Regions from separate parts of the Mesorhizobium sp. M0500 genome, predicted to be linked through region 2. Evidence: riboswitches for the same ligand, from Rfam matches in the RefSeq annotation. Region 2 holds a riboswitch; each other region holds the start of a gene.
The links. A riboswitch is a leader RNA that binds a small molecule or an ion and turns the genes downstream of it on or off. The one in region 2 is predicted to bind cobalamin.

Region 1: another riboswitch for cobalamin. It lies ahead of metE (5-methyltetrahydropteroyltriglutamate--homocysteine S-methyltransferase); the one in region 2 lies ahead of NKI70_RS16835 (DUF1636 family protein).
Region 3: another riboswitch for cobalamin. It lies ahead of NKI70_RS23540 (CbtB domain-containing protein); the one in region 2 lies ahead of NKI70_RS16835 (DUF1636 family protein).

The regions. Positions count from the first base shown of each region.
Region 1 is NZ_JAMYRB010000017.1:31,305-38,588, forward strand. Features, by position in the region: partial or broken gene glyA (serine hydroxymethyltransferase) at 1-472, shown strand, start outside; gene metK (methionine adenosyltransferase) at 525-1,700, shown strand; gene NKI70_RS24405 (adenosine kinase) at 1,810-2,802, shown strand; gene NKI70_RS24410 (transposase) at 2,835-3,512, opposite strand; gene NKI70_RS24415 (MFS transporter) at 3,799-5,427, shown strand; cobalamin riboswitch at 5,925-6,125, shown strand; gene metE (5-methyltetrahydropteroyltriglutamate--homocysteine S-methyltransferase) at 6,221-7,284, shown strand, end outside.
Region 2 is NZ_JAMYRB010000008.1:60,375-67,658, reverse strand. Features, by position in the region: gene cobG (precorrin-3B synthase) at 1-73, opposite strand, end outside; gene NKI70_RS16845 (cobaltochelatase subunit CobN) at 70-3,726, opposite strand; gene cobW (cobalamin biosynthesis protein CobW) at 3,745-4,785, opposite strand; gene NKI70_RS16835 (DUF1636 family protein) at 4,782-5,216, opposite strand; cobalamin riboswitch at 5,255-5,458, opposite strand; gene NKI70_RS16830 (winged helix-turn-helix domain-containing protein) at 5,488-6,687, opposite strand; gene NKI70_RS16825 (NADH-quinone oxidoreductase subunit A) at 7,024-7,284, shown strand, end outside.
Region 3 is NZ_JAMYRB010000015.1:107,612-114,895, reverse strand. Features, by position in the region: gene NKI70_RS23560 (MerR family transcriptional regulator) at 1-247, shown strand, start outside; gene NKI70_RS23555 (methyltransferase family protein) at 267-773, opposite strand; gene NKI70_RS23550 (heparan-alpha-glucosaminide N-acetyltransferase) at 790-1,788, opposite strand; gene NKI70_RS23545 (aromatic ring-hydroxylating oxygenase subunit alpha) at 2,007-3,200, opposite strand; cobalamin riboswitch at 3,342-3,538, shown strand; gene NKI70_RS23540 (CbtB domain-containing protein) at 3,575-3,754, shown strand; gene NKI70_RS23535 (CbtA family protein) at 3,770-4,552, shown strand; gene cobU (bifunctional adenosylcobinamide kinase/adenosylcobinamide-phosphate guanylyltransferase) at 4,545-5,066, shown strand; gene cobO (cob(I)yrinic acid a,c-diamide adenosyltransferase) at 5,068-5,685, shown strand; gene cbiB (adenosylcobinamide-phosphate synthase CbiB) at 6,051-7,022, opposite strand; gene cobD (threonine-phosphate decarboxylase CobD) at 7,021-7,284, shown strand, end outside.

The DNA.
Region 1 (7,284 bases), on a different contig from region 2:
ATGAATGTTATCGCGGCGCTAGCTGTCGCTTTGAGGGAAGCCGCAGACCCGTCCTTCCGCAGTTACGGCCAACAGATTGTCAAAAATGCCAAGGCTCTGGCCCACGCGCTTCTGGACCGAGGTTATGACCTGGTCACCGGGGGCACTGACAATCACATGCTAATCCTTGATCTTCGCGATCGACCACTATCAGGCAATGCCTATGCCGAGCGGTTAGCGAAGGCAGGCATCATTACGAACTTTAATATGGTGCCGGGGGACCCGCGCCATCCTGAGGTCACAAGCGGAATTCGCCTGGGGGCGCCAGCAGTGACGTCAATGGGCTTGCGCGATGTGGAAACCGTGCAAATTGCTGGCTTCATGGACTCCGTCCTCCGGCGAGCCAGAAGACGAAGATCTCCATGCCTGCGTGCGAAGAGACGTTGCCGACTTGTGCGCTGCGTTCGAGGTCCCGGGCCTCACCGACAGGTAAGGTGGGCTGCAAAATGCCCCATACAACTCCAACACCCGAAGCGAGGCATTTCATGGCTAGGCAGTTCGTGTTCTCTTCCGAATCGGTTGGCGCGGGACACCCGGATAAGTTGGCCGACAACATCTCGGATGCCATCCTCGATGCCATCCTCCGCACCGATCCCAAGGCGCGCGTCGCCTGTGAAGCGTTGGTAAAATCAGGGATGGTCGTTCTGGCTGGCGAGATTACCAGCGATGCGCAGGTGGATTATAGCCAAGTTGCGCGCGATACGATTCTCGATATTGGATACGACAACGAGGCCGTCGGCTTTGACGGCCGGCGTTGCTCCGTCGTTCATGCACTCACCGAGCAGTCGCCCGACATCAGCCAGGGCGTTGACGAGGGACGAGGGCAGGACCTCCAACAGGGAGCGGGAGATCAGGGCCTCATGTTCGGCTACGCATGCCGCGAAACCGATACTCTGATGCCTTTGCCGATCCAGCTCGCTCATCGCTTGACGAAACAACAGGCAGATGTCCGGAAAGCACGACAGCTTGGCTGGTTGCGTCCTGACATGAAATCCCAAGTCTCAGTGCGCTATGAGGGGTTGCGCCCGGTCGCCCTGGATACCATCGTCGTATCGACCCAACATGACGAGCAGGTCTCGCAAGAGACGGTCCGCGAGGGCGTCATTGAGGAAATCATAAAGCCTGTCCTGCCGACCCACCTGGAGACGGAAGGCATCAGAATTCTGGTCAACCCGACGGGGAGGTTCGTAGTCGGCGGGCCGCGCGGCGACTGCGGTCTCACTGGACGCAAGATCATCGTCGATTCCTATGGTGGGATGGGTCGTCACGGCGGCGGCGCCTTTTCGGGCAAGGACCCGTCCAAGGTTGACCGCTCAGCTGCCTATGCGGCCCGGTATGTCGCAAAGAATATCGTCGCTAGCGGACTTGCGGACGTCTGCGAGGTGCAGCTTGCTTACGCAATCGGCGTGGCCAGTCCGGTTTCTGTCATGGTCAACACGTTCGGAACAGCGAGGGTTGAGGAAAGAAGGATCGAGCGCCTCATTCTTGAGTTGTTCGATCTCAGACCGAAGGGCATTATCAAGATGCTTGATCTCTTACGCCCTATATACCGCAAGACCGCGACCTATGGCCATTTCGGCCGTGAAGAGCCTGATTTCACCTGGGAGAAGACAGACAGGGCCGACGAATTGCGTCGCGAGGCAGGACTTGCCGCCCCGTGAGGGCTGGCGCCGAACGGATTGGCAAGCGCAAAGCCCATTCCCACTGGCCAGACCCGCCCGCGCCCGGCGTGACAGAAAGCCGGTGGTTTTTTGGCGGAGACATGAATTGATGCCGGACTATGACGTGCTTTGTATCGGAAATGCCATCGTCGACATCATCGCCCAGTGCGATGAGGCGTTCCTGGAGACCAACGGCATCATCAAGGGCGCGATGAATTTGATCGACACGAGGCGCGCCGAACTGCTCTACAGCCGCATGGGCCCGGCCATTGAAGCCTCGGGCGGCAGCGCCGGCAACACGGCGGCGGGCGTGGCCTCCTTCGGCGGTCGCGCCGCTTTCTTCGGCAAGGTCTCCAACGACGCGCTCGGCGAAATCTACGCGCATGACATCCATGCCCAGGGCGTCGCCTTCGACACCAGGCCGCTTAACGGCGAACCTCCGACAGGGCGCTCGATGATCTTCGTCACGCCCGACGGCGAGCGCTCGATGAACACCTATATCGGCGCCTGCGTCGAGCTCGGGCCGGAGGACGTCGAGGCCGACAAGGCCTCGGGCGCCGCGGTCACCTATTTCGAGGGTTATCTGTGGGACCCGCCGCGCGCCAAGGAGGCGATCAGGCAGACGGCTAAGCTCGCCCACGCCGCCGGGCGCGAAGTGTCGATGACATTGTCGGATTCGTTCTGCGTCGACCGCTACCGCGACGAATTCCTCGATCTGATGCGCTCCGGCACCGTCGACATCGTCTTTGCCAACAGCCACGAGATCAAGTCGCTCTACCAGACCGCGTCATTCGACGAGGCGCTGGCGCGGATCCGCAAGGACTGCAAGATCGCCGCCGTCACCCGCTCGGAAAAGGGCTCGGTGATCGTGCGCGGCGACGAGACCGTGACCATCGAGGCGACCAGGATCCGCGAGCTGGTCGACACCACCGGCGCCGGCGACCTCTATGCCGCAGGCTTCCTCTACGGCTACACGCAAGGCCGCAGCCTGAAGCAGTGCGGCGACCTCGGCTCGCTGGCAGCCGGGCTGGTCATCCAGCAGATCGGCCCAAGGCCACGGCAGAATCTGCGCCGAGAGGCGGAGCAGGTGGGATTGCTGTAGGTGGCGAGCCAAGAACCAGCTGCCCAGCCTCCTTAATCCAGCCCGAGCCTTTTCTTCAGTTCCGCATTCTCCTTGCGGAGACGATCGGCAAGCAGGCTCTTTAGCCGCTTGTTTTCTTCCTCGAGCGCGACGAGATCCTTCAGCCCGTCACTGTCCGCCGCCGGCGCCGCCGCCTTCTTCCAAAGATAATATGTCTGTTCCGAGATGCCGGCTTGCTTCACCGCGCTCTTGAGAGTAGCGCCGCCGCCGATCGAGGTCTCGATCTGCGCCAGCTTCTGGGCACGATCCTTCGCGGAGTAGCTCTTTCGGCCTGTTCGCGCTGACGGCGGTGCTTCAGTGGTCGCGGATATCGGCTTGGCGCCCTCCTTGCGGGCAGGCGCGCTCGCCTCAGCTTCTGGCTTCCTCGACCGCCGCGCTCTCGTCTTCGGTTTTGGCGTTTCCGCTTTGTCTGCCGGTGCGCTAGGAACTACTGCTGACTCGGTTTCCAGGGGATTGGCCATGAAATGCTCCACTCGCGGTTTGTGCAAAGGTTCAGCATCAAGGGCCACTACAGTAGAGTCAACAAGCTGACGATTTAACGGCTCGACTTCCTTTGTTGTCTCGGCCATCGCGGCGGCGATGTCGAAATTGCCCCAGATGGAACGTGCGGATTTTTGATAAATGCGCTTTTGTTTGACTTCCACGGTGAATGGTCGCGTCTGCCGCCTCATAGTTCCTTCCTGAATAGAAGAATGAAGTCGCCGCTCGAATTTTTGGCGCTTCCTGCTTAGCGCGGAGCATTATCGTATAGCCGCTCAACGGGCAAGTGATGCCGGTCTTCGATGGCTGACCCATCTGGGGAGATTTGAGCGGCTTCGCGCGTCCTGCGCATGCCTGTAAGGCCGCCAAGTTTTCTGGGTTAGCAGGCGCGCCACTGTGGCAGCTTGGCTTGTACGGCGAGGCCATGGTTGAGTGAGGCGAACCAAAGCCCCGCGCTCGATCCCGAAGCTTCCCACAATGGCGAAGAGAACATCTTCACTCGTTCCTTTTCAGCACAAGACCTTCCGTTCGCTATGGTCGGCTGCACTCGTTTCGAACCTTGGCACCCTGGTGGAAGGTGTGGCGGCGGCTTGGCTGATGACGAGCATCGCCACCTCCCATGGAATGGTGGCGCTCGTCCAGTCATCGACCACCCTCCCCTACATGATCTTCTCGCTCGCGGCGGGAGCGCTCGCGGACAACTTTGACCGTCGCCGGATCATGTTGACTGCGCAACTGCTGATGGTCTGCGTATCCGCCTTCCTGGCGTTCCTGACCTATGCGGGGGAAATGACACCCTGGGCCCTTCTGGGTCTCACCTTCCTGATCGGCTGTGGTTGGGCATTGCACGATCCCTCTTGGCAAGCCTCGATGGGGGATATCCTGCCTCGCGAACACCTGCCTAGCGCGGTTGCGCTCAACGGCATGAGCTACAATCTCATGCGCAGCATCGGGCCGGCGATTGGCGGCATAATCGTGGCCACAGCCGGTGCGGCCTTCGCGTTCCTCTTCAACGTCTTTTGCTACTTCGCTCTGATCGCTGCGCTGTTGCGGTGGAAAGCCGTACGGGCACGACAAGCGCTGCCGCGGGAGGCTTTCGGCAGTGCGATGGCGGCGGGCTTCCGTTACGTGCTCTTGTCGCCGAACCTTCTCAAGGTGATGTGCCGGAGTTTCATTTTCGGCCTCACCGCCGTTGTCATTTTGGCTCTCCTGCCGTTGGTTGCTCGCGAACAGGTCAAAGGGACCGCGGTCACCTACGGCGTGATGCTTGGCTTCTTCGGCCTGGGAGCGATTTGCGGCGCGCTCCTCATCGGGCGGGTCCGAGAAGTTCTCTCCAACGAATGGGTCATTCGCGGAGCGTTCTTTATATTGGCGATCAGCTGCTTCTTTCTGGCATGGAGCGAGCACGTTTGGCTGAGCTGTCTGCTCCTCATGCCAGCCGGTGCGGCCTGGATTCAATCATTCTCGCTATTTAACGTCACAGTGCAGCTTTCGGCACCGCGGTGGGTGGTTGGACGCGCCCTGTCTCTCTATCAGACGGCCACATACGGCGGCATGGCGGCGGGAAGCTGGCTTTGGGGCGAACTGGCGGACGTCCAAGGTGTTTCGGGAGCCTTCCTCGTCGCCAGCGTGGTTCTTGTGATTGGTGGACTGATGGGGATCGTTCTGCGTCAGCCGGATTTCGAAACGCTCAATCTGGATCCGACCAACAAGTTCAGCGAACCGACGCTGCAACTTGACCTTCGGCCACGAAGCGGTCCGATCATGGTGATGGTCGATTATCGTATCGATCAGAGAGATGTCCCAGAATTTCTCAGTGTGATGACATCGTGGCGAAAAGCGCGGCTGCGAGATGGCGCCAGACAATGGGCGTTGCTGCGTGACCTGGAAAAGCCCGAACTATGGACCGAGTGCTATCATGTGCCAACCTGGGTCGAGTATGTTCGCCACAACAACAGGCAGACCCAGGATGACGCCGAAATCGTTGCGCGCCTGGAAGCGCTGCACCGTGGCGATTGCCCGCCCAAGACGCATCACAAGATCGAACGCCAAACCGTGCGCGTGCACGACGATTTGCCGCTCAGGCCTCATTTGGACAGGACTTGAGCTGGCCCGGTGGTTTGAGCCGGGTTACCTTGAGCCGGTGGGCTGCGAACAAGCAATTCGAGACGTCGGCCTCGATCCTCCGCAACACGCCGCTGCGCCGGGCCTCGGGTGCTCCCCTCGAAATCGTTGTGTCGTATCACCGAGGGCATCACGGCCAACACCTTCCACATGGGCAACAGCCTCGCCATTGAGTCGAATGTGGTCGCGAGCAGATCACCAAAGAAGCGGTCGGAACCTCGGAGCCGAAGTTCGACGCCGAGGTGGCGTTCGCATGATGAGGGAAGCAGCACCACGGCACTTGCCGGTATGTTTGCCGCCGGCAGCCGACGAACTCCTATCCTCCTGGACCGCTGTGCATCATTGCTTTGATTTACCGGCCGCTCAAGGCTTCCACAGTTTTCGCTTTCGAGGCGACCTTTGGGGACATGCCAACGGAAATTTAATATAACGACATAAACATTTCTTTATGCGGCGTTGACAAAGAAGCGAACTGCTGTGATTGTCTCCCGTGTCGTGGTTCTCCGTACGGCGCTGCCGCAGCGGAGCTAAGAGGGAAGCCGGTGCGATGCCGGCGCTGCCCCCGCAACTGTTAGCGGCAAGCCAACCCCACTCATGTCACTGAGGCGAATAGCCTTGGGAAGACGGGTAGAGGCTATGACCCCGCGAGCCAGGAGACCTGCCACGGCGAATTACGTCCACGGGCGGGGTGTCTCGGTGGCCGCTGCAGCCTGGCGTTCGTGCCGGCCTGCTAGCGCCTTCCTTGTCACCGACGCCCCAACCATCGGGGTATGGCATGACTGTCTCTCAGCAAATTCCTGTAGCAACGCTCGGCGTGCCGCGCTTCGGTCGTCGGCGAGAACTGAAATTCGCGCTTGAAAGCTACTGGTCCGGAAAATCTTCCGCCGCCGACCTTCTCACGACGGCGAAGGCGCTCCGTGCCGCTAGCTGGGAGGAGCAGCACGATCGCGGCGTGTCGAAAATCCCGTCGAACGACTTCTCGCTTTACGACCATGTGCTCGACACCGCAGCCATGGTCGGCGCCGTTCCATCCCGTTACGGCTGGAATGGCGGCGAGGTCCCACTTGACATCTACTTCGCAATGGCGCGCGGCAACCAGGGTCAGACGGAGGATTGTGGACACGTTGGCCACCAGCAGGCGGCTCATCGGCCTGATGTAACCGCGATGGAAATGACCAAGTGGTTTGACACCAACTATCACTACATTGTGCCGGAACTCGACGATGATCAGACGTTCGCCCTCTCGTCGACGAAACCGGTCGACTACTTCCTCGAGGCTAAAGCTCTCGGCATTCACACACGCCCAGTCATCCTTGGACCGATCACCTTCCTCAAGCTGGCGAAATCGCCTGCCGAAGGATTCGATCCCATCGCGCTCCTGCCGCGGCTGCTGCCCGTCTACGAGCAACTCCTGCAGAGGCTGAAGCTGTCGGGAGCCGACTGGGTGCAGATCGATGAGCCAGCGCTTGTCCTCGATCTGAACCCGAACGAACGAGCTGCGTTCGAATTCGCCTATGGCCAGCTGTCAAAAGCCGCGCCCGAGTTGAAGATCATGCTGGCTACCTATTTCGGGCCGCTGGGAGACAATCTCGAAACCGCAGTTTCTTTGCCCCTGGCCGGGCTGCATATTGATCTCGTGCGCGCTCCCGAGCAGCTGGAAATGGTGGGTCGGCTCGCTCCGAAGGATCTGGTGCTCTCGCTTGGCCTGATCGATGGCCGCAACGTCTGGCGTGCGAACCTGCCCGCCATTCTCGACCGCATCAAACCGATCGTCGCCGGCTGGCCCTTGGACCGCGTCGAGATCGCGCCTTCTTGCTCGATGCTGCATGTGCCGATCGA
Region 2 (7,284 bases):
CCAGCAGCCCGTCGCCGGTCTGCATCGGCGCCGACAAAGCGGGGCAGGCGCCACGGCGCGAGAAAGCGTTCATGCCGCCACTCCCAGAGCTTGCGCTTCGGCAATCAGTGCGGCGAGATCGTCATCGATCGAATTGCGCAGCGGATGCCAGAGCCCGCGCCGCCGTGCCGACAGCAAACGCTCGGCAATCACCTTCGCCGCCGCCGGGTTCTCGCGCAGGATGAAGGCGCGGACCACGGGGTCGCCAAGATAGGCGTCGTGCACCGCCTCGATCAGCGTGCCCGATATGGCATGGGTAGTCTCAGCAAAGCCGACAAGCCGGTCGACCGTCTCGGCGAATTCCGAGGCGCCGCGCGGGCCATGACGCATCTGGCCGGCGATGAAGCGCGGATTGACGGCGCGTGCCCGCACGACGCGCGACACGGCCTCACTGATCGAGCGCGGCTTCGGTCTTTGCGGGTCCGTGGTGTCGAGGACGATCACGTCGGCGTTTTTGCCGAGCGCGGCAACCGCTGCCGAAAAGCCGCCGATGAAGGCGACGTCGGCCGAGCCTTCGAGGATGTCGCGGCCGGGGTCGTCGCCGGTATGAACCAGAAGGTCGGCCTCGGCGAGGCGATCCTCGAACGCGCCGGGCGCCGAAATGCCTTTGCCCTCGGAGCCGCCATAGGCGTGCGAGGTGGCGGCGAGATAGGTGCGGCCGATCTCTTCGCGCGCGGCCCAGTCGCCGCTCGACAACAAGTCCTCGACGCCCGCGCCGTAAGTGCCCGGCGAGGTGCCGAAAATGCGCGGGCTGATCTTGCCGTCGATGCGGGTCCTAGCGGCGAGCGGGTTTTCCGAAGCGTCCTCGTCGCGGGTCGCCACCGCGTTGGCCGCGGCGTCGATCAGCGCGATCTGGGTCGGGAACATGTCGCGGAACAGGCCCGATATGCGCCAGGTGACATCGATGCGCGGACGGCCGAGTGTTGCCGGCGGCAGCACATCTATGCCGGTGATGCGGCCGGTGGCGGAATCCCATTGCGGCCGGCAGCCCATCAGCGCCAGGCCTTGCGCGATCTCCTCACCGCCGGTGCGCAGCGAGGCCGAGCCCCACAGGTCGATGACCAGCGAGCGCGGCCAGTCGCCATGCGATTGCATGTAGCTGCGGACCACTTCTTCCGCTGCCACCTTGCCCAGATCATAGGCGGTCGGCGTCGGCATGGTGCGCGGGTCGGCGGTGAACAGATTGCGGCCGGTCGGCAGCACATCGCGCCGACCCCGTGCCGGCGCACCGGCCGGACCGGCAGCGACGTGGCGGCCGTCGAGGGCGGCAAGCAGCGCGGTTTTTTCAGCTGCCGCACTTTGCCGCCGTACCGGATCAGCCTCGCCTTCCGGCGAGCGGCCGTAAATGTGCAGGCCGTCCTTGATGGCGAAATCCTTGAGATCGCAGAGCCAGGCGTCGATGCGGCGCAAAGCCTCGTCGGCTGCGTCGGTCCTGGCGACGCCTGCCTCTGAGGCGAGGCCGGTCTTTTCCGCCGTCTCGACGATCAGCTTCGCCAGGCGGTCGCGGCGGCGGCGGTCGAGCCCGTCGGCCTGAGCATATTCGTCAACCAGTCGTTCAAGCCTGTGCTGGTTTTCGTCCAGCCCGGCGCCGGTCAGCGGCGGCGGCAGATGGCCGAGCGTGACGGCGGCAATGCGCCGCTTGGCCTGCGCTGCCTCTCCCGGGTTGGAGACGATGAAGGGATAGATGACGGGCAGGGGACCGGTGACTATCTCGGGAAAGCAGTTTTCGCTGAGCGCCACGGTCTTGCCGGGCAGCCACTCCAGCGTGCCGTGGGCGCCGACATGGACAATTGCATGGATGCCGAGCGACTTGCGCAGCCAGAGGCCAAAGGCGACCAGCGCATGGCGCGGCGGCAGCGTCGGGTCGTGATAGTCGGCGCGGCGGTCGGCTGAGCGCCCGCGGTCAGGTGCGAGTGCCACGGTGACGTTGCCGAAGGTGGCTGCGCGGAAGGCGAATTTTGCGGCGGCAGACGCTTGAACACCCCCCTCTGTCCTGCCGGACATCTCCCCCTCAAGGGGGGAGATTGGCAGCTTCGGCGCTCTGTCCACCCCTGCGACGTTGGAGATTGGCGAAAACAGAGATGACAGCGCAATCTCCCCCCTTGAGGGGGAGATGTCCGGCAGGACAGAGGGGGGTGCCTCGCACAAACTTGTGTCATCTGCCGCATTCCCCCATGCGGCCGTCACGGCAGCTATCGCTTCAGCAGGCAATTCCGCCGAGTACCCGAGATAGTCCTCAAACCCCAACCCTTCACCTCCACGCTCCAGCACCTCCAGCAACTCGCGCGGCGTTTGCGGAATCCTTTCAACGGCGTAGCCGTGTTCGCTCAGGTCGTGCAGCATTGCCAGCACGCTGGACGGCACGTCGAGACCAACCGCGTAGCCGGTGCGACCGGGGGCGCTCGGATAGTCGGGGATCAGGATGGCGAGCTTGCGCTCCGCACGCGGCGTCCGCTGCAGGCGCACGAAGGCCTCGACACGGTTCGCCACTTGCGCGACGCGATCCGGCTCCGGCCGGTTGGCGAAGGCGCGGAAGGCCAATGCGGGATCGGTCTCGCTTTCGCCCTTGAAGGAGATGGCACCGGCGAGAATGCAGCCGTCGAGCTCGGGCAGGACGACATGCATAGCGAGGTCGGCAGGCGCCAGGCCGCGCTGATTGTTTTGCCAGATGTCACGGCGTGTCGTGGCGACGATGACCTGGAAGACCGGCACCCCGGCACGGTCGAACAGGGTTTCGATGCCGGGTTCCGCGCCGGAGGCGAAGGCCGTGGCGGTGATGATGGCAGCTGGCTTCAGGGCTGAGAGCGCGGTCTCGACAAAGGCGAGCGATGCCGGGTCCTTGAGGCTGGAGACGAAGATTGGCACCGGCGCCATACCACGTTGCCTGAGCGCTGCAAAAAGCGCGTCGATCGGCGCGACATCTGCGGCCAGCAGCATCGAACGGTAGAAGAGGATGGGGATGATGGGCGCGGCGTCTCCCTCCCCCTTGAGGGGAGGGTGGCCCGCAGGGCCGGGTGGGGTCGTCACGGCAGTGCGCGACGTTTTGTGTAGGCGCGCTTCGGAGAGGACCCCACCCCCGGCCTGCGGCCGGACCCTCCCCTCGAGGGGGAGGGGGACGTCGCGTTCTACGACCCCCAGTCCCGGCTCGTAAAATCCCGCCTTTGGCACGCTAACAGGTTCGGCTACCGCCGCACCCGATCCAGCGAGACTTGCCAGCCTCTGCACCAGCGCCGTCATATTTGCCGGCCCGCCCTCGCGGAAATAGCCAAGCAGGGCGTCCAACTCCTCCCGCGGCAGCGTCGAGCCTTCGATCAGTCGCAAATCCTCGTCGTGGCTCTCGCCCGGTAGGAGCGCCAGCTTGATACCGCGATTTCGCGCGATAACGGCGAGCTGGTCGCAGCCATAGCGCCACCAGTCATAGCCGCCGAGGATGCGGACCAGAATGACCTTGGCGTGGCGGGCGACGCTGTCGATCCACAGGTCGACGGACATCGGATGGCGCAGGTCGCGCAAGGCGGCGAGCCGCATCGACGGCAGGCGGTGCGCATCTGCCTTCCACGCCGCCGCCAGCCCGGCCAGGTCGCTGTCGGTGAAGGACAGCGCCACGACATCCGCAGGCGTTTGCCTGAGATCGACAGGCTCGGCGAGATCGTCGAGCGAGGCGGATGTGGTGGTGAGGATGTGCATCGCGGCTCGTACCTGGGGTCAGCCGGCGAGGATACGCTCGATGGCCGGGCGGTTCAGCCCTTTCAGGCCGATGACGACCAGGCGCGAGCGGCGGTCGTCTTCAGCGGTCCAGGCGCGGTCGTAATAGTGGTTGACGCGCGGACCGACGGCCTGCAGCAGGAGCCGCATCGGCTTGCCGCCGACTTCGACGAAACCCTTGACGCGCAACACGTTTTCTTCCTCCGCCGCCGTGGCGACCCGTTGTGCGAGCTCGTCCGGGTTGGACACGGACGCGATGTCGATGACGAACGAGTCAAAATCGTCATGTTCGTGGTCGAGCTCGTCGTCGTGGTGGGTCTTGCGGTTCTCAATGTCGTCCTCGACGGCGAGGCCGAGGCCGAGCAGCACCGACGGGTCGACCTTGCCTTGCGAAGTCGGTACGATCTTCACCGCCCGCGCAACGTGCTTGCCGATGACGGCATTGGCACGGGCCGAGCCGGCTGCGTCCATCAGGTCGCTCTTCGACAGGATGATCAGGTCGGCGCAGGCGAGCTGGTCTTCGAACACTTCCTCGACCGGATCGTCATGGTCGAGCGTCTCGTCCTGCGCGCGCTGGGCCTGCAGGGCGTCCATGTCGTTGGCTACGCGGCCATCAGCCAGCGCCGGTCCGTCGACCACGGCAATGACGCCGTCCACCGTCACGCGGCTTTTCACCGACGGCCACTGGAAGGCCTGGACCAGCGGCTTGGGCAAAGCGAGGCCGGATGTCTCGATCAGGATGTGGTCGACCCTCGGCGTCAGCGACAGGATTTGGTCCAGCGCCGGGACGAAATCATCGGCGACGGTGCAGCAGATGCAACCATTGGCCAGCTCGACGATGTTTTCCTCGGGGCAGGTGTCGATGGCGCAGCCCTTCAGGATCTCGCCGTCGATGCCGATGTCGCCGAACTCGTTGACGATGATGGCCAGCCGCTTGCCTTTGGCGTTTTCGAGCAAATGGCGGATCAATGTCGTCTTGCCGGCGCCGAGAAATCCGGTGACCACGGTGCAGGGAACGCGCGAAGGGGAGGCAGCGGTCATATCAAGTCCTTCAGAAGGTCAAGGGGAGGGATGCGGGCAACCAGGCCGCGCTTCAGGCAATCGGGACGGCCGCGCCATGGAATGAGCCCATCCGTCGAGGTGGCGAACAGCTTTGCCCCGGTGACGAGATCGGCGCCGCTGGTCGTGGTCAGATCACCGAAGACGTAACTCCAGCAGCCGTCGCGCAGCATGGCGGCGCTGAGCCGGCGCTTGCAATTGCCAAGGCATTCGACGGTGCGGATTTTGATGTTTTCGCTGGAAGCGGCGCGGCGCGTGTCCTCTGCGAGCAGTTCGCCGGCGCGCGGATGAGCGTCCGAACCGGTCTCGTCACGGCAGGACGAGCAGACGATGACGGTAACGCCGGCCGGGGAATCACCATGGCCGGACAATAAATCCGCTGTCTCAGCCGGAAAACTGCTGTCGCGTTCCAAATCAGGCTCCTTGCCCGGAAAACCCGCCAGGCGATCGGATTCTTATGTCCTAGACGGCAGGTCTCCTGGCTCGCGGGTCATCGCCTGGGTGCCGCCTTCCCGGGAACATCCCAGTGGTTTTCGGCCTTGGCTCGTCGCTTACAGTTGCGGGGACAGCCGCGGATTTGAAATCGAGATTTCGCACCGCATTCCCTCTTGGCCCTTGCCGTTGCGGGCAGGGGACCGTCTGGAACGGATTTAGGCTTGTGGGGGTAGTCGTGTCAACGCACGTCTATGACGCGGCGATATCCGCGAGCGGCCGGCCGAGGTCGCCGGCAGCGGTCACCTCGATGCGTTCCAGGCCGAGCCAGCCCTGCATCTGCTTCAATTCTTCGAAAAGCTCGGCTGCGGTTTGCAGCGAGGCGCCGGGCTCCGCATAGGCGGCATGGACGCGCAGCACGCCGGCCGGTCGGTCGGCCCTAAGGTCAACGCGCCCGACGATGCTGTCGCCGAGCAGGAATGGCAGCACATAATAGCCATACCGGCGCTTTTCGGCCGGCGTGTAGATCTCGATGCGGTAGTGGAAGTCGAACAACCGCTCGGTGCGCGACCGCTCGAAGACGACAGGATCAAACGGCGCGAGCAAGGCGCGCGCCTCGATCTTGCGCGGCAAACGGGCGTCCTTGTGGAGATAGGCTGTTTTGTTCCAGCCTTCGACGCTCACCGGCAACAGGTCGCCGGCCTCGACCAGTTCCTCGATGCGGCCCTTGATGTCGGCGGGCGACAGCCGGAAATAGTCGCGCAGGTCTCCTGCCGTGGCGATGCCGTGGGCGCGGGCCGAGATGCGCAGCAATTCGCGATGTGCATCCTCGGGACAGGGAACCGGTAGCGCGAGTACCGCCGGCGGCAGCACGCGCTCCGGCAGATCGTAGAACCGCTCGAAGCCGCGGCGATGCGCAGTGGTGATGCGGCCGGCCCAGAACAGCCACTCGAAGGCATGCTTGGCATGGCTCCAGCCCCACCAGCCGCCCGAACCCTTCTGCCCTTCGAAAGCCGACGCCGCGATCGGGCCTCGTTCGGCGACCTCGCGATAGATGTCTTCGATATAGGCGGCGTGCTCGCGGCCCCATTTGGCCAGCCCGCTGTACATTTCGTCGCCGCGCTCGGCCCGCTGCATGCGCCAGCGCATCAGCGGATAGGTCTCGACCGGCAAGAAGGAGGCTTCGTGCGCCCAGTATTCGAAGACCATGCGCTTGCGCGTGACAGCGGCGGCGTCGAGCAGCGCCAGCTTGTAGGGGCCAAGCCGCGAATAAAGAGGCATATAGTGGGCGCGCACCACGGCGCTGACGGAATCGATCTGCAGCAGGCCGGTACGGGCAAGCACGCGGGCCAGATGCCGGCGGTCGGGCGTGCCGGTGGGGCGCGGGTCATTGAATCCCTGTGCCGCGAGCGCAATGCGACGGGCCATGGCAAGCGAGATTTTTTCCTTCATGAAGGCGGTATCCGGACGATTTTAGGACAGAGAAAATGACCTGCGATTCCGCGCTATGCTAGCAGGGTTTTGGCGGCATCCATGTCAGGAGAGAAAAGTGGAGTAAAAAGTGAAGGAAATCAAACAGGAGCGGATCGGACCAGTTTTCCCGGATATGCCGTCCAGCACCGCGATTTGAACAAGGTTTGACTTGCTTCGCCGAAAGCGCTGCGCTAACCCTCGCCGCGTTGCAGCATAGAGCCCTCTTCAAACGGTTCAGTGGTTAAACTGTCACGCTTCCGCAAGTGGGTCCGGTGCTGTAATCAGAGTGGATTGGCCGCAACGGAAAGCTGCAGAATGAACGCATTGTTGAGTTCGTACCTGCCCATCGTCCTGTTCATCGGCGTGGCGCTGATCGTCGGGCTGGCGCTGCTCGCCGCACCCTTCCTGGTGGCCTACCGCAACCCCGATCCGGAAAAGCTTTCTGCCTATGAGTGCGGCTTCAACTCGTTCGACGACGCCCGCATGAAGTTCGATATCCGCTTCTACCTGGTGTCGATCCTGTTCATCATCTTCGATCTGGAGGTGGCCTTCCTGTTTCCTTGGGCGGTGTCGTTC
Region 3 (7,284 bases), on a different contig from region 2:
TCTCATCCGCCAGATCATGCGGGGAAAAAGGCTCGGCTTCTCGATCAACGAGATCCGCGAAATCATCCAGATGTACAGGGAGCCGCCCGGCGAGGTCGGCCAACTCAAATTGATGATCAAGCGCATCGAGGAAAAGCGCGAGGATTTGCGCCAGAAACGCCGCGACCTCGAAGAGACGCTGGCCGAGCTCGATCAGGCAGAGGAATCCTGCGTCGAGCGGCTGGTGGAACTCGGCGTCACCACATGAGCGTGGCGTCAGCGCCGGCTCAAATCCAGCGCCGCACCCTTTTGGCGTAGTCCCGGTATTTCTTGCCGAATTTGGCCGTCAGCACCTTCTCCTCGCTCTCGATCGTCAGCTTCTGCGTCAGGAACGCCGCGATGACCGCCAGCGGCAGGAACCAGGCGATCCCAGTGACAAAGGCGAGGCTGACCAGCAGCAGCGTGTTGGCGAGGTAGATCGGGTTGCGGCTGACGGCGAAGGGTCCGGTAGTCACCAGATGGTCAGGCACGCCGTTCGGGTTGAGCGTCGTCTTGGCGCGGATCATGGTGCGGATTGCCGTGAACCAGAGCGCGGCAACCGCCACCAACCCCACAAGGCCGGCGGCGAACAGGATGTCGCCGAGAAGATCGCCGATCCACGGTAGCGGATAGAACAGCCCTAGCGCGACGCTGACGATGATGGCGGCGATATAGATCAGCGGCGGCCATGGGATGTGCCCCAGCCTCGGCTGCCCAGGATTTTGCTGCACGGGTTTCGGGTGACTGTCGCTCATTATTGTCCTCCCTCGATTAGCGCGTTCCCGGTTCCGCCGCCTCGGTTTGGGCGGTGCAGGTGCCGGCGAGCTCGCCAATATGCGCCTTCCACTCCGGGGACTGGTCGTTGCTGTAGAGCCGGTCAAGCGAGGCTTCGCCCTGGAGAGTGTCCAGCATGCAGGCACAATAGCTGGAGCAGAACTCGGTGTCGCGTGCCTGCTCGCAGGATATCTGGCAGGATTTCAGAAAACTCACCTCCCTGGTTTCGGCCTGCGCCGGCATGAATTGCGAAAACAGCCAGACCGAGCCGATCAGCACCGGCTGATGGATCAGATAGAAGGCAAGGCTGTGCCGGCCGATGAAGACCAGCGGATTTGCCCAGCGGCCGGGCGCCAAGGCCGACAGCCGCGTCAGCGCGCCGGAGGTGGCGGCGAGCTTGGTAACCGCGATGCCGGCAAGTACGGCGCCGAACCAGGGCAGCAGCGGAACGTAGTCGTTGGAGCGCGGGTTGGTCGCCGACAGGCCGACCCACCACAAAGCCGGATGATCGAAAAGCTCGGATCGCAGGTAGAAAGGCGCAGCGATAACGAGGGCCGCCACGGCAAGCGTCAGCAGCGCCGGGAGGCGCAGGAACGCCAGGCCGAGCAGGCTGGCGAGCGCGATCTCGTGCAATATGCCGAAGAAGATGAAGCCGTCGGGCGTGGCGATGCGGGTGACCAGCGATATTGCGAGCGCTGCCCCGGCAACCATGGCGAAGCGCTTCCAGAAGCCGGTCCAGCGGATTTTCTTGCCATGGGCGAGACAGAGGCTGATGCCGACCAGGAACAGGAAGCTCGAGGCGATGCAGCGCGCGTAGATTTTCCACCAGCCGAAGGCGGTGAGGCCGGGATCGGTGTAGCCGAAGAATTCGAGGTCCCAGGTGAAATGATAGCTCGCCATGGCAAGCAAAGCGATGCCGCGTGCAATGTCGATAGCGGCGATGCGCTTCGACTTCGGTTGATCCTGAACGGCTGCGGTCGGCGTGTCGATGCTCATGGTCTCGCTGTCTTGGTTCAGCCCCGGCAAGACGACTATCACGGTTGCCACCGTCAAAAGAAGCAGGGCCTTGCGTCGCGTTGGTACCGGTCGGCATCAGAGCTGCTTTAGGCCAAAGCCGGAAAGCCTTTGGCCGGCGTGCTGGCGTTTTTCGGACTGGGCGCGGTTTTCGCGACACTCGGCCTGCTGGCGGCGGCCTGAGGCTTCGTCACCTGGCGCTATCTGCCCAAATCGCTTTGATGTTCGAGCGCCGCATGGCGCTCGCGCACCCAGTTGTGGAAGCGGTGCAAGTCGTATTCCTCGGGCATCAGTACGCCGGCCTTGTGGCGCATCGAGCGCAGGCCCATCTGGTTGACCTCGCAGATATCAGCATCCTCCTCCAGCACCTGGGTACCGAAGGCGACGATGTTGTCGATATCCGCGGCCGGATCGGCGAGCGCTTCGGGCGAAAAAAGCCATTCGGCGGTAAGTTCGGTCTGCTCCGGCCCAAGCGGCACCAGCCGCACGGTCCTGACATAGTCGACATGGCCGACGACGAACATCGACGGCATGCTGGTGGCATAGGTCTGCCCGGCGGCACGCTCGCCCGGCGTCAGGCCGGAAAAGACCGAGCCGTGGACGCGCCCGTCGCGCGACCAGGTTTCGGCCCCGGCCCGCAAGCCGCCTGCAAATTCCGGCGCGTCATTGTCGGCGTGGCGCGCCCATTCGGGGTCGTCGTGCCGGCCCATCAGGCCGCGGCCATAGATCGGCACCAGCCGCGACAGGTCCTTGTGGACGCCGGGGCAGTGCAGGCACTCGTTGAAATTTTCCCAAAATACCTTCCAGTTGCAGTTTATCACCTTGCGCAGCACATGGCCGCTCAGCAGCGTTTCCAGCGGCCAGTTGGCGAGGTTACCGGATGCCGGATCGAAGGATGTTTCAGCCGAGCCGGCAGCGTCTTCCGCCAGATTGACGAAGACGAAACCGCGCCACACCGAAAGCGCGACCCGGTAGAGCGGATGATCGGCCTTGTCGAAGCCGTCCGGCAGCGATTTCGACGGCACGCGCACCAGATCGCCGTGCAGCGAATAGGACCAGGCATGGTATGGGCAGGTGATGAGCCGCGCCTTCAGCCGTCCTTCGCTCTGCTGGCAAAGCTGCGAGCCGCGATGCCGGCAGGTGTTGTGGAAGGCGCGCAACTCGCCGGTCTCGTCGCGCAGCACGACGACCTCCTGCGTGCCTATGCGGAACGTCCTGAAAGCCAGCGGCTGGGCAAGGTCGGCCTCGCGGCAGACGAGCAGCCAGTTGCGATACCAGATGGCCTCGAGATCGCGCTGATAGGCCGCGATGTCCCAATAGGCTGATGACGGCAGCGTCGGCTCGGCCCGCGTCAGGCCGTTGTAGGGACCGCGCTCATTCGGGCTGGGTTGCATGCCGGCTTCCTCCCCATCCGCCAGCCGACACCCGGCTGCGAAAATTGTCAATCGCGGCGCCGGCCGACCGGGCTTGGCGAGGCGGCGCATTCGCCACACGATCCGGCGGAATTTGGTTTGCCGGGCGCGGCGATTCTGCCTATAGTCGCTGATGTCGTCGGTTCCGTTTGGAACCAAGAGGGAATGCGGTGAGGGCAAGTTGTTTGCCCAATGCCGTGGCTGCCCCCGCAACTGTGTGCGGTAGTCCTCTCCATATGCCACTGAAGGTTCGCCTTCGGGAAGGTGGGGAAGGGCGCTGATCCGCGAGCCAGGAGACCTGCCGGCGACAGGAAACTGACTTCTATGCCCTCGGGTGGAGGGCGAAAGGACAAGACATGAATACCGCTTCCGTCTCGCTCGGCGCTTCCGCCTCCTCGCAGTCGCGTCTCATGCAGCTGGCGCTTGCTGCATTCCTCGGCATTTTCGTCATGGGCTTTGTCGGCTTCTCGCATATCGATGCGGTCCACAATGCCGCGCACGACTATCGCCACTCGATGGGCTTTCCCTGCCACTGACAAGGGGCTGACATCATGACACTGTTTCGCAACGTCGTGTTCATCGCGGCGATCGCAGGGCTTGTGGCCGGCGTGGCTCTCGCCTGCATGCAAGCCTATGCCACGGTGCCGCTCATCCTGAAGGCGGAAGTCTATGAACAGGCCGGCGGCGGCCATGACCATGCCGCGGCACCTGCGACACCGGCCGAAAACGCCGCGGGCACGACGGCTATGAGCAGCGCCGCGCCGGCAGCGGCTGAAGCGATGGCTCCGGCGGAAGACGAAGGCTGGGCGCCGGCCGACGGTTTCGAACGCTTCGGCTTCAGCGTCGTTGCCAATATCGTCACCGGCATCGGCTTTGCGCTGGTCCTGGTTGCGGTTTCGGAATTCGCCGGCGGCATCGGCAATTGGCGCCAGGGCCTGTTCTGGGGGCTTGCCGGCTTTGCCGTGTTCACGCTGGCGCCGGGCCTCGGCCTGCCGCCGGAACTGCCAGCGATGCCGGCGGCCGACCTTGTCCAACGCCAGATATGGTGGTGGGCAACAGTGGTGGCGACAGCGGCCGGTCTCGGCCTTATCGTCTTCCGCAGATCGCTGCCGCTGGTGGCTCTTGCCGTGGCGTTGATCGTTGCGCCGCATATCGTCGGCGCGCCGCAGCCCGATAGCTTCGAGACGGCGATCCCGGAAGGCCTGCACCACCAGTTCGTGGTGGCGGTGACGCTGACCAATCTGGTGTTCTGGCTGGTGCTCGGCGCGGTCGTCGGCGTGGTGCGCGGACGCTTCACGGGCACGGCGACCAGCCTGCGCGACAGCTTTGCCTGACCGCGCTGCCGGGGCACTGACCCTGGTCATCGGCGGTGCGCGCACCGGCAAGAGCGCGCATGCCGAGAGCCTGGTGACGGTCGGCCCGCCGCCTTGGAGCTATATCGCCACGGCGCAAGCCTATGACGACGAGATGCGCCAGCGCATCGCGCTGCACCGCTCGCGCCGCGGCGCCGGCTGGACGACCATCGATGCGCCGCTCGACCTTGCCGGCGCGATCGGAGCGCTGCCTGACGGCCAGCCGGTGCTGATCGACTGCCTGACGCTGTGGCTGACCAACCATATGCTGGCCGACCATGATGTCGAGGCCGAATGCCGGAGGCTGGCCGATGTGCTGTCGCGGCCGCGTGGGCCGTGGTTCGTGGTGTCCAACGAGGTCGGCCAGGGCATCGTGCCGGACAATGCGCTGGCAAGACGGTTTCGCGACGCCGCCGGCCGGCTGAACCAGGACGTCGCGGCTGTTGCCGGCACCGTGCTTTTGATGGTGGCGGGGCTGCCGCTCAAGGTGAAATGACATGGCTGATACTATCGATCCCAAGGACGAGGAACGCCACCGCGCCAAGATGGCCAAGCGCAAGGCGGTGCAGGATGCCGAGGTCGCGGCCAAGACGCTCGAGAAGGGGCTGCTGATCGTCAACACCGGATCGGGCAAGGGCAAGACCACGGCCGCCTTCGGGCTGGCGCTCAGGATGCTCGGCTATGGCAAGCGCGTCGGCGTCGTCCAGTTCATCAAGGGCAAGTGGCACACCGGCGAGAAAGACGCCTTTGCCGCCTTCGGTGACCGTGTCGTCTGGCACGCCATGGGCGAGGGCTTTACCTGGGAGACACAGGACCTGAAGCGCGACATCGCGGCGGCCGAGGCTGCCTGGGCGAAAGCGCTGGAGCTGATGGCCGAGCCGTCGATCAGCCTCGTGGTGCTCGACGAGCTGAACATCGCGCTGCGCTACGACTACCTCGATCTCGAAAAGGTGGTCGCGGCGCTGAAGGCGCGTCGCGAAGGCCTGCATGTCGTCGTCACCGGCCGCAACGCCAAACCGGTATTGGTCGAGGCGGCCGATCTGGTCACCGAGATGGGCGTGACCAAGCACCACTTCTCCGCCGGCGTGAAGGCGCAGCAAGGGATCGAGTTCTGAGGGGTGTTGCTGGCGCCTCTTCTTCCTTCTCCCCTTGTGGGAGAAGGTGGATTGGCGCGCAGCGCCAAGACGGTTGAGGGGTGCTGGCCGGGGCGCTGTTGGTGCCAAGCTGGAACACCCCTCATCCGGCCGCTTCGCGGCCACCTTCTCCCACAAAGGGAGAAGGGAAAGCCGCACGAAGCGGCTCGCCCCTGGAATGGTAAGGGTGAAGGGCGGCGCCGACCTGACGCGATTATTTGAGGCGTAGCCCTATTTTGTTCTTGCTTTGTGCCGGCATCTATGCTACTAATTTGGCTATGGTGCTAATTGGCTCCAACGACCCGCCGCATGGTGGGTTTTTTGTTTCGCCTGAGATCGGGCGAAGATCACGCCAAGATAACAACCACCGCGACCACGCCGAACAGCGCGATCAGCAGTAAGTCGGCGACGCGGTAGAGTTTCAGCGCCCGTCGGATGTCGGTGCTCTCGACATCATCGCGCCGGCCGCCTTCGCCCATCAATGCGTCTTCGACCATGACGCCGTCATAGGAACGGGGGCCGGCGAGCGCCAGGCCGAGCGCGCCGGCCATCGCTGCTTCCGGCCAGCCGGCATTGGGCGAGCGGTGCTTTTTCGCATCGCGCCGCACGGCATGCCAGGCGCCCTTGGCGTCGGCGCCCTTGACCAGAAAAGCGGCGAGTACGATCAGCAGCGCCGTCAGCCGCGACGCCGGCAGATTGATCCAATCGTCGAAGCGCGCAGCCGCCCAGCCGAAGGCTTCGTGGCGCGGGGTGCGATGGCCGATCATCGAATCGGCGGTGTTGGCGGCCTTGTAGGCGACGCCGCCGGCGAGCCCGCCGATACCGAGCCAGAAGGCCGGCGCGACGACGCCGTCGGAGAAATTCTCGGCCAGGCTTTCGATCGCGGCGCGGCAGACAGCGGCCCTGTCGAGCTTTTCCGGGTCGCGACCGACGATCCGCGAGACGGCAATGCGGCCCATATCCAGTCCGCCGCTGTCGAGTGCGTCGGCGACCGCTTCGACATGCTCGGCCAGGCTCTTCTGCGACAGCAGCGACGTCGCCAGGATTGCGGTGACCAACAAGCCGAGGGGAATGCTCCAAAGCAAGGTTTCGAGCCAGAGGGCGAGGGCGGCCGGCACCAGCACGATCACCAGCAGCGCGAAGACGCCCCAGCGGCGACGGTGGGCGTCGGAATCAGTGGCGCGGTTGAGCCTGCGGTCGAGAAAGGATATCAGCCTGCCGAACCAGGTGACGGGATGGCCAATGGCATCGAAGAGCCGGGCCGGGTAGCCGAGTACAAGTTCGATGGCCAGCGACAGGAAAGTGATCAGGATCGGCATGAAGTCTCTTGATGGAGTGACGGCGGCAGTGGACCACGGCGGAAGCCTTGGCCGGGCGAGGGCGCTTTTCCCTCACGCGCCGCTGCCTTTCGTCGACCTCTCGACCGGGATCAATCCGCACTCCTACCCGCTTTTCGATTTGCCCGCCACCGCCCTGTCGCGATTGCCGGAAACAGCGCGCAGCCGCGACTTGGCTGAACGCGCGGCAAGCGCCTATGGCGCCCCGTCGGCGGCGAATGTCGCAGCGGCGCCCGGCACGCAG